3 regions of the Serratia sp. TSA_7 genome follow, and region 1 is predicted to be linked to each of the others. Evidence: predicted binding sites of a transcription regulator. Region 1 holds the regulator's gene; each other region holds the start of a gene.
The links. Region 1 encodes LexA, which represses DNA repair genes until DNA is damaged. Its sites were predicted from a motif close to TNCTGTATGTACATACAGNA; they were not measured.

Region 1 (3,282 bases):
ATACTGTGCTGACCGGGCGTCTAACCAAGCAATTTTTATGGTCTATTACCGCCAACCAAAGGGTTGCCACTCCCCCATTCATTTCGCCAGCCACATGATTAATTGTAGACGCAGATAACGACAACCAAACAAAAACCAGAATAAAAAGCCATAAAAAAACAATTAACCAGAAAAAGACACTAACAAACAAGGTGCTACCCGACTGGAATGGCTCTTGGGAACATGTAAGCAAATATAAATAAAAAACATAAGAAAAATTACTCAATTATCTATAAAGCTCTCTGTCTTATTGCCCCCTAAACCAGGTACCGCGCAGCCGGTGACGGTGCCAGAACCAGCCCAGCGCAATGCCCCTCAGCGACAGAAACACCGCCAGCGCCAGCCATAATCCGTGGTTGCCCAATACAGGTACGGTAAACAACGTCAGGCCGAAGCCGACGGCCGCCACCGCCATGCTGTTGCGCATTTCGGCACCGCGGGTCGCGCCAATAAACATGCCGTCCAGCAGGTAACACCACACACCGACCAACGGCAGCACCACCTGCCACGGCAGATAATGGCTCGCCAGCGTACGCAACTCGGGTAAAGAGGTTAATGCCGAGATGATTTGCTGCCCGGCAACGGCATACAGCACCCCAAAAGCCAGTGCCACCAAACAAGCCTGGCGACAGGCGGCGCGCCATACCTTGCGCAGTTGGCTGTCGTCGCGAGCGCCATAGGCATGGCCGGAATGCGCCTCTACCGCGTAGGCAAAGCCGTCGAGCGCGTAGGCCGTGAAGGTCAGCAAATTCATCAGTACCGCGTTTACCGCCACCACGTCGCCGCCAAGCCGGGCACCGAAAATGGTCAGTGAGGCAAAACACGCTTGCAGCAACAGTGAACGCAACATGATGTCGCGATTCAGCGCCAGCAGGCGCCGCAGATTACCGCGCCAGGCCTGGCGCAGCATCGGCGCGGAAATGCCTCGTATGCGCATCACCCGCCAGGCAAGCCATAGCCCCAGCAGCAGGGTGGCATATTCAGAGATGACGGTCGCCGTCGCCGCCCCTTGCACGTTCCAACCCAGCCCCATCACCAACCAGATATCCAGTACGATATTCAGCAGGTTACCGATAATCAGCAAGATCACCGGTGCACGCACGTATTGCACGCCAAGCAGCCAGCCCAGGATCACCATGTTGGCCAACGCCGCCGGCGCACTTAGCCAGCGGATTTCGAGGAATAGCCGCGCTTGTTCCAGCACCGCGCCATCGCCGCCCACGATCTGCAACGCCATATCGATCAACGGGTGGCGCAGCAGCACAATCGCCACACCGGCCAACACCGCCAGCCACAACGGCTGCATAAAAGCGCGCGCCAACCCCTGAGGATCCTGTGCACCGAGCGCCTGTGCCGCCAGCCCGGTAGTGCTCATACGAAGGAACAGCAGCAACATAAACAGGAAGCTGGTAGCCATGGCACCAATAGCAACGCCACCCAGATAGGCGGGGCTATCCAGGTGGCCAATCACCGCAGTATCCACCAGCCCGAGCAGCGGAACGGTAATATTGGAAAAGATCATGGGTAACGCAAGGCGCCATAGGGCTTTATCAGTATCGCTGGTGAAGGCAGAAAGCAGGCGCATAGTGAAATGTTCCCGTGGCGGTAGGGTTTGAATGAATCAGAAATGACATCGCCCCAGAGCTGGGGCGATTTAAATCAGAGGACAACGTTCAGGCGCAGCGATTAAATCCAGTCGCCGTTGCGGATCACGCCGACCGCCAGACCTTCAATGGTGAAATTTTGCTGACGCAGGTCGACCACGATAGGCTGGAACTCGCTGTTTTCCGGCAGCAGTTCAACCACATTGCCGTGTTTTTTCAGGCGTTTGACCGTAACTTCATCTTCAATACGCGCCACAACTACCTGGCCGTTCCGCACGTCCTGGGTTTTATGCACCGCCAGCAGATCGCCGTCGAGGATGCCGATATCACGCATCGACATGCCGTTGACCCGCAGCAGGAAATCCGCGCTCGGTTTGAACAAAGAAGGATCCACCTTATAGTGCCCTTCGATATGCTGCTGCGCCAGCAGCGGTTCACCGGCGGCCACGCGGCCAATCAGCGGTAAACCTTCTTCATCTTCCATCAGCAGGCGAATGCCGCGTGAAGCGCCGGAGACGATCTCGATCACGCCCTTGCGCGCCAGCGCTTTCAGATGTTCTTCTGCAGCATTTGGCGAACGGAACCCCAGACGCATGGCGATCTCGGCGCGCGTTGGCGGCATGCCAGTTGACGAAATATGATCGCGAATCAGATCATAGACTTCTTGTTGTCTGGTAGTTAATGCTTTCATTCCGCCCCCTGTTTGTTTATACAGTCTTGCTGTGAGTATATACAGGTAAGCGCGGCTTGGGAACCGAAGAATGAATAAAAATCAGGGATTAGCGCCCCGCCGCAACGGAGCGTTCCACTCAGGCAAAGTGTTGCCAGAGTACCGAACCCCAGACAAACAGCGCCAGTATGATCGTCAGCGTTACCGCCGCCGACCCCATATCTTTCGCCCGCCCGGAAAGCTCGTGGTGTTCCGTGCCCACCCTATCGACAATGGCTTCAATCGCGCTGTTCAGCATCTCGACGATCACGACCAACAGCACCGATCCGATCAGTAAAATGCGCGCTATCGCACCCACATCCAGCCAGATCGCCAGTATGATAGCCAGCACGGTCGCCACCAGCTCCTGGCGGAATGCGGCTTCGTGCTGCCAGGCAGCAGAAAAGCCTTTATATGAGTAGCCGGCGGCTTTAATAATACGGGTCAGGCCGGTTGCTTGGTTTGCCATGTTTTTTAGTGCCTTTCACAGAGGTAAGTCATAATTATAGAGCTTGGGTCAGGAAACTCTCCCGGCTCACGGTTTTCCAACACCACAGATCTGCTACCCGGTTTCTGGTATGCTTGCGGCGCATTGCTAACAAGAGGCTTCACGTTGTTATGTCAGGTTGGCGTAAAATTTATTATAAATTATTGAATTTACCACTTAAATTGTTGGTAAGAAGTAAGGTTATCCCTTCAGATCCGGTCACGGAGTTAGGGTTGGATCCCTCACGGCCGATTTTGTATGTTTTACCTTATAATTCCAAGGCGGATTTACTGACGCTGCGCACCCAGTGCCTGGCGCAGGATTTGCCCGACCCCCTCAATCCGCTGGAGATAGACGGCACCGTACTGCCAAGCCATGTGTTTATTCACGACGGCCCGCGCGTGTTCCGCTACTACACACCGAAAGAAGAGTCGGTAAAACTG
Region 2 (3,282 bases), on a different contig from region 1:
AAGCGAAACGCATCCGCAAGGCGTGGACTTGTCCGTTTTCGAAGGGATCCGCAATGGGTTACGTAAAGACCGCGCCCAGTTCATCAGCGATTTCAACGTGCCTTTTTACGGCATCAATGCCGGCCAGACGATCTCTGAAGGCGTATTGACCCAGACCCTGAACATTGCTTTGCTGGCATCGCTGAAGGGGACCATCGAGTGCGTGACCGCGTTCTCGGAAACCGACTTCCGTGACGATATGCTGAAGATTGATGTGCCTACGCTGGTGATCCACGGCAGCAACGATCAAGTCGTTCCGATTGACGTCACCGGTAAAGTGGCCGCTGAAACGATCCCTGGCGCTGAACTGAAGGTGTATGACAATGCGCCTCACGGTTTTGCCGTAACGCATCAGGACCGGTTAAACGACGATCTGCTGGCGTTCTTGCAAGCTCGTTAAGCAAAATGGCTCATGTGCGGGGTTCCCTGTATGCCTGCACATGAGCCGATTTGTCAGGATGCTTTGGATTTACTGAGATTTAACCGCTCGGCATGACGCACCAAATCCGCGAGAGAACGCACCTGCATTTTATCCATCACCCGGCGACGATGTACCTTGACCGTAATTTCACTGACGCCCAGCTCTGCGGCAATCTGTTTATTCATCAAGCCTTTAATCGTCAGCTCCAGCACTTCCTGTTCGCGCGGGGTCAGCGTGAGGTGCCGCTGTTTCAGTTCGTAATGCTCGCGCAACTGATCTGAATTTTCCGCGGCCAGATTGAGGGCTTCCTGAACCGCCTTCAGCAGATCGTCGGAAGCGACCGGCTTGGTCAAAAACTCATGCGCACCGGCTTTCATCGCCTGCACCGACAGCGGGATGGTGCCGTAGCCGGTAAGGAAGATCACCGGCATTTCCCGGCCGCTGGCTTTCAGCGCGTCGGTTACCGCGAAACCATCACCGCTCGGCATGCGCATATCCAGAATGATGCAGCCGGGTATGGCGGGAAAGGCGTGTGAAAGAAAGGCCTCTGCACAGTCAAAATCAACGGCACTGTAGCCGGCAGAGTTTAACAGCCTGACAATAGATTGCCTGACCGAATGGTCATCATCGACGACATAAACGACATGTTCCATAGCTTGCCTCTGCAATTACGCCCTGCAACCGGGCATGTACCCAAGGGAATCCCACGCAGTCCGCCCGTTCTTCGGCCGGCAAATGCGCTCATGCTACCCCCCTAATTAACCCGATCCGGATGTCAAAATGAAGACATGGCGGGGGATAATCAGGCTGCTCTGCGCCGCAGGCCATTCAGGCTGGGGTTACACCTCAATGAAAAAGATAAAGACTTGTAGTTTAGACGATGAACACAGAGCGATCATATCAGTGCGAAGGCCTGCTCATCGGTCAGCATACTGGCTGAAATGACAAGAAAACCGAGAGTAAATTGATAATTTTTACGTGAAAAATCATGTCATTATAGCTATGGTATACTCTTGCGGTAAAGGTGTTTACTGATGCCTGAGGGGGGAAAATGCAGATAGGTTGCCGGCCGGCCAGGGCAGCTAAATTTCCCACGGCATCAATCGGTTCCCGGGATCCTCAAGTAAACAACTTGAACGCTATAAATTCTTTGCGATACTGTATAAAAACACAGTTAAGTAAGGTTGTTCATTATGATGCTTATTTCCCCTTCCGAAGACAATAAAACCACGCCGGCACTGCCGCTGTTTGCCGATCCCGTGGCTTGCGGTTTCCCTTCTCCTGCGCAGGATTATGTGGAGGCCCGGCTGGATATCGGCAAACTGCTGGTGCGGCACCCCAACGCCACTTACTTTGTACGCGCCAGCGGCGATTCGATGGTCGAGGGCAACATCAAGGATGGCGATCTTCTGATCGTCGACAGTTCACTGCGGGCGGAGCACGGGAACATTGTCATTGCCGCCATCGACGGCGAGTTCACGGTGAAAAAGTTGCAGCGCCACCCCGATCTGCGGCTGCTGCCGATGAACCCGGCCTATTCGCCGATCGTCTTCGGTGACGAAGACGCGCTGGAGATTTTCGGCGTGGTCACCTTTATTGTTTATGCTGCGATGTGAGTGGGAAATTAAAACCCCGGGCCTGGACGACCTGCGCATCAAACCAGAAGGACAGCGTTCCGAACCTGCTGGCGGCCCAACGTTCTATTTACTCAACAAAACCCCGCGATAGATAAAATTGAGAGCGCAAGCCGTGGTTTGATGTAACACAACGACATGTGAACTGGCTTGCATTTTCAACTCCCGTCACACTTTATAGTGAGTTCCATTGTTAGGGAGACGCAGTAATCATCATGGCATCCATTAAAGACGTAGCAAAAAAAGCCGGGGTCTCTACCGCCACCGTATCGCGGGTTTTAAATAACCACCCCAGCGTAGTGGCGGAAACACGCAAGGCGGTGCGTGATGCGATGGATTATCTTTGTTATGTGCCAAGCAAGAGTGCTTTCCAACTTAGCGGCAAATGTTCCGGGTTGATTGGCGTGGTATTGCCTAATCTGGTTAACCCTCACTTCTGTGAGCTGCTGGCGACATTTGAAGAAGAGGCCAGATACATTGGTAAGTCGGTTATCGTTAAAACGCATCAGAATCAACCGCAGCAGGATAAGCAAATTATCCATACCTTGGTCGGCATGGGGATCGACAGCCTGCTGTGGGTACCGACAGAAGTGGAGGCTGAACTCTCTGAGTGGTTAACGATCACCAACATTCCGGTGGCAGTCGTAACGCAGGTTTCCCGTTTTTTTAACTCCGTATCAATTAACCAAGGTAAAGGCGCGGAAAGCATTGCGGAACATTTTATGCAAATGGGGCATACCTCATTGGGTTTTGTTGCTCAGGAAGGTGTCGATAATCGAAAAGTGTCTTCCTACAGTAAAAAAATCAGCAGCCATGGTCTGGCTCTAGCCAAAGAGAACCAGTTCTGGATAACCAAAGGCGTGGGAGAAAAAATATCAGGCCATATAAATATACTTGATGTCATCATCGAAAAATTAACGAAGCAGCATAAAACCTGTTCCTGTCTTTTGGTTTATAACGATGTCGCCGCCAGTTATATTATTGATGGGTTAAAAGAAAAAGGCGTTGCGGTACCTCAGAATATTGCCATCGCCAGTTTCGACAACACCTTATTGGCGCAAACAAAAAAGATCACCAGCATGGCACAACCGATAAGCGAAATTGCTCACCTGGCCTTTCAAATGGTGAAAAATCAAGTTAGGCAGGAAAGTATCGAAATGCATGAAATTGTCTCACGATTAATTATAC
Region 3 (3,282 bases), on a different contig from region 1:
CAGATAAATGGAGCAGACTTCCGTATCCATCGCCAGACAGGTTTCATTGACCAAAAGATCCAGCGCATCTGTCAGACTGGCCGCCGCGGCCACCTTCTCAACAATTTCTCGCAAGCGCGTGAGCATAGTCGGCTTAACTTAACCTCTCTTTCGGCGATAGGCGGGGGGCTGCCGCTGTGTTGCCTGCTCCTGCATCGGCATCACGGTGACGGCGAATTCTTTCATCACCCGGCGGTAAACGTCGCGTTTGAACGACACCACCTGGCGTACCGGATACCAAAAACTCACCCAGCGCCAGCCGTCAAACTCCGGCGTGCTACTGCGTTGCATATTGATATCCGCGTCATTGCACATTAACTGCAACAAAAACCATTTCTGCTTTTGGCCGATACATACCGGCTTTGTGTCCCAACGCACCAAACGTTTTGGCAATTTATAGCGCAACCAGTTGCGGGTTGAGGCCAGGATGCGCACATCCTTTTTGCTCAGCCCCACTTCTTCGAACAGCTCACGGTACATTGCCTGTTCTGCGGTTTCGCCAGGGTTAATCCCACCTTGGGGAAACTGCCAGGAGTGTTGACCGTAACGGCGAGCCCAAAGGACCTGCCCCTGACGATTACAGATTACGATACCAACATTCGGGCGGTAGCCATCATCATCGATCACCGGACTACCTCGATAAGCTTAATTTCGCATAGATGTACTGATTGTTTCACACAAGCTACAGGCGGTAAACCACTGCTTTGCAGCGCCGTAAACCGGATAACATTGGGATAACTCACAGATAATGGCAAAGTTATAAACATGCGAGGCGATTTCACGGCGGTTTTATTCACTTTTTCTGTGGATAGGTGTGTGAAGAACTCAAGGGATAAGCTGGTACAACTCTGACGAGCCTAAAAACACCGTTAAAACCAATTCAATATTACTTTAATAAAAACAAAAAGATACATTATTATCAACAGGTATGGACAGGGCAGAAATGTGATCTGTGCACGGTTAGGATCTTACCCTGGCGAAAGATCCACCAACGTCGTTTTTATCCACAGATTATCCGTATGAGTTACGCACAAAACGGACAATTTCGCAAAAAAAGGCCCGCGTCAAGGCTGTAAATCGAACCAGTGATCGGGAAAAATTTGGGTTATCCCATAAATCTGTGGATAAATAGGTGTAAGATCCTGTTTATTGTCGGTGGCTTCAGGTGCACAAGCGCCGGAGGGAATTTGTTTCCTGCGCGACGGAAGAAAAAAAGTCATGAAAAATCATGCTGCTATTAGTCTATTCCCGTGTCTTTTCCAGCCGATGTTCGCTGTGCACAAATGCAGTACATTTTTCAACCAAATCTGACGGACTTGCATTATGGCGTTTTTATCCCCTCTTCCCCTTCCGCCGGAAAACGAACGGCAGCTGTTTGAACGAGCGCAGCAGCTTGCCGGTTTTACCCTGGGTGAACTGGCCGCGCGTGCCCAGTTGCCGATCCCCAAGGATCTGAAACGCGATAAAGGTTGGGTGGGCATGCTGCTTGAGCTGTACCTCGGCGCCATGGCGGGCAGCAAACCGGAGCAGGATTTTCCCGAACTGGGCATTGAGTTGAAAACCATCCCGATTGACGCTGCCGGCAAGCCGCTGGAAACCACCTTCGTCTGTGTAGCACCGCTTACCGGCAACAGCGGCGTTACCTGGGCCAGCAGCCATGTGCGCCATAAACTGGCGCGGGTATTGTGGATACCGGTAGAAGGCGAGCGACAAATCCCGCTGGCGCAGCGGCGCATAGGATCACCGCTGCTGTGGAGCCCGAGCGCCGCTGAAGAAGAGATGCTGCGCCGGGATTGGGAGGAACTGATGGACCTGATCGTGCTCGGCCACGTGGAGCGGATCACCGCTCGTCACGGAGAGGTACTGCAACTGCGGCCCAAGGCGGCCAACAGCAAGGCGTTGACCGAGGCCATCGGCGAACAGGGCCAGCCTATCCTCACGCTGCCGCGCGGTTTTTATTTGAAAAAAAGCTTCACCGGCGCGTTATTGGCAAGACATTTCTTAATATGATCCTCTTTGTTTAAGCCATGTTTAGCTAACAGTGTCACCGTACCAATAAACGCGTATAATTCAGCCTTTGCTTTTTATTAAGGTGTGGCTTGGCAATGTTCGATTGGATTATGGATCCCAATGCCTGGTTAGCGTTAGGTACGCTAACCATTCTTGAGATCATTCTGGGTATTGATAATATTATTTTCCTGTCTCTGGTGGTGGCCAAACTGCCGAAAGCGCAGCAGAACAAGGCTCGCCGTATCGGTCTGGCCGGCGCCATGCTGATGCGTCTGGGGCTGCTGGCTTCCATCGCCTGGGTGATCCGCCTGACCCACCCGCTGTTTACGGTGATGGACCACAGCATCTCGGCGCGCGATCTTATCCTGCTGCTCGGCGGGCTGTTCCTGATCTGGAAAGCCAGCAAAGAGATCCACGAAACTATCGAAGGGTCCGATGAAGAGCACCACACTAAAGTGAACGGCTTCTTCGGCGCCATCGTGCAGATTATGTTACTGGATATCATCTTCAGCCTGGACTCGGTGATTACGGCGGTAGGCCTGTCCGATCACCTGTTTATCATGATGGCGGCGGTGGTGATTGCGGTTGGGGTAATGATGTTTGCCGCCCGGCCGATCGGCGAGTTCGTTAACCGCCATCCTTCAGTGAAAATGCTGGCGCTGGCGTTCCTGATCCTGGTGGGTTTCACCCTGATGCTGGAAAGCTTCCAGATACATATTCCGAAAGGTTACATCTATTTTGCGATGTTCTTCTCGATGTCCGTCGAAGCGCTCAACCTGATGCGCGGCAAGAAAAACCAGGCTCCGGAGTAACCCCTACGGGAGCGTGCGAAAGCCGCTCCCGTTTGCATTTTTATCCTTCCTTCAACTCTTCTGCATACTTTCTCTTACCAAGATAAGGACTTATCCGAAACACGAGGTATCCAGAGTTTGCTAATCTTGGAAGAAGACTCTTTTCTGCATACATAATTGAGGATCGGCAGGATGAAAAAGTGGGTAATGGCAGTTTCTGCGTTGGTGATCGCCGCCGGGCTGACGGGCTGCTCCAGCGATTACGTGATGGCGACCAAAGACGGCAATATGATCCTGACTCAGGGCAAACCCGAGATCGATCAGGATACCGGCCTGATCAGCTATAAAGATGAAAAAGGCAACAACCGCCAAATCAACGGCGATCAGGTTTCGCAGGTCATCGAGCGTTAATCCCTCTACTATTTCAAGTTACAGCCAGGCG

Region 2: the regulator LexA is predicted to act here: its motif matches at 1,617-1,636, upstream of umuD (translesion error-prone DNA polymerase V autoproteolytic subunit).
Region 3: the regulator LexA is predicted to act here: its motif matches at 1,311-1,330, upstream of mutH (DNA mismatch repair endonuclease MutH).

Annotation. Positions count from the first base shown of each region.
Region 1 is NZ_JBQZFU010000011.1:55,599-58,880, reverse strand. Features, by position in the region: gene dinF (MATE family efflux transporter DinF) at 287-1,624, opposite strand; gene lexA (transcriptional repressor LexA) at 1,726-2,334, opposite strand; gene ACUTQW_RS23085 (diacylglycerol kinase) at 2,453-2,821, opposite strand; gene plsB (glycerol-3-phosphate 1-O-acyltransferase PlsB) at 2,971-3,282, shown strand, end outside.
Region 2 is NZ_JBQZFU010000001.1:1,739,764-1,743,045, reverse strand. Features, by position in the region: gene ACUTQW_RS08305 (alpha/beta fold hydrolase) at 1-439, shown strand, start outside; gene ACUTQW_RS08300 (response regulator transcription factor) at 493-1,113, opposite strand; gene umuD (translesion error-prone DNA polymerase V autoproteolytic subunit) at 1,654-2,076, shown strand; gene ACUTQW_RS08290 (LacI family DNA-binding transcriptional regulator) at 2,310-3,282, shown strand, end outside.
Region 3 is NZ_JBQZFU010000002.1:74,843-78,124, forward strand. Features, by position in the region: gene ptsP (phosphoenolpyruvate--protein phosphotransferase) at 1-126, opposite strand, end outside; gene rppH (RNA pyrophosphohydrolase) at 139-666, opposite strand; gene mutH (DNA mismatch repair endonuclease MutH) at 1,363-2,049, shown strand; gene ACUTQW_RS09295 (TerC family protein) at 2,145-2,861, shown strand; gene ACUTQW_RS09300 (YgdI/YgdR family lipoprotein) at 3,033-3,251, shown strand.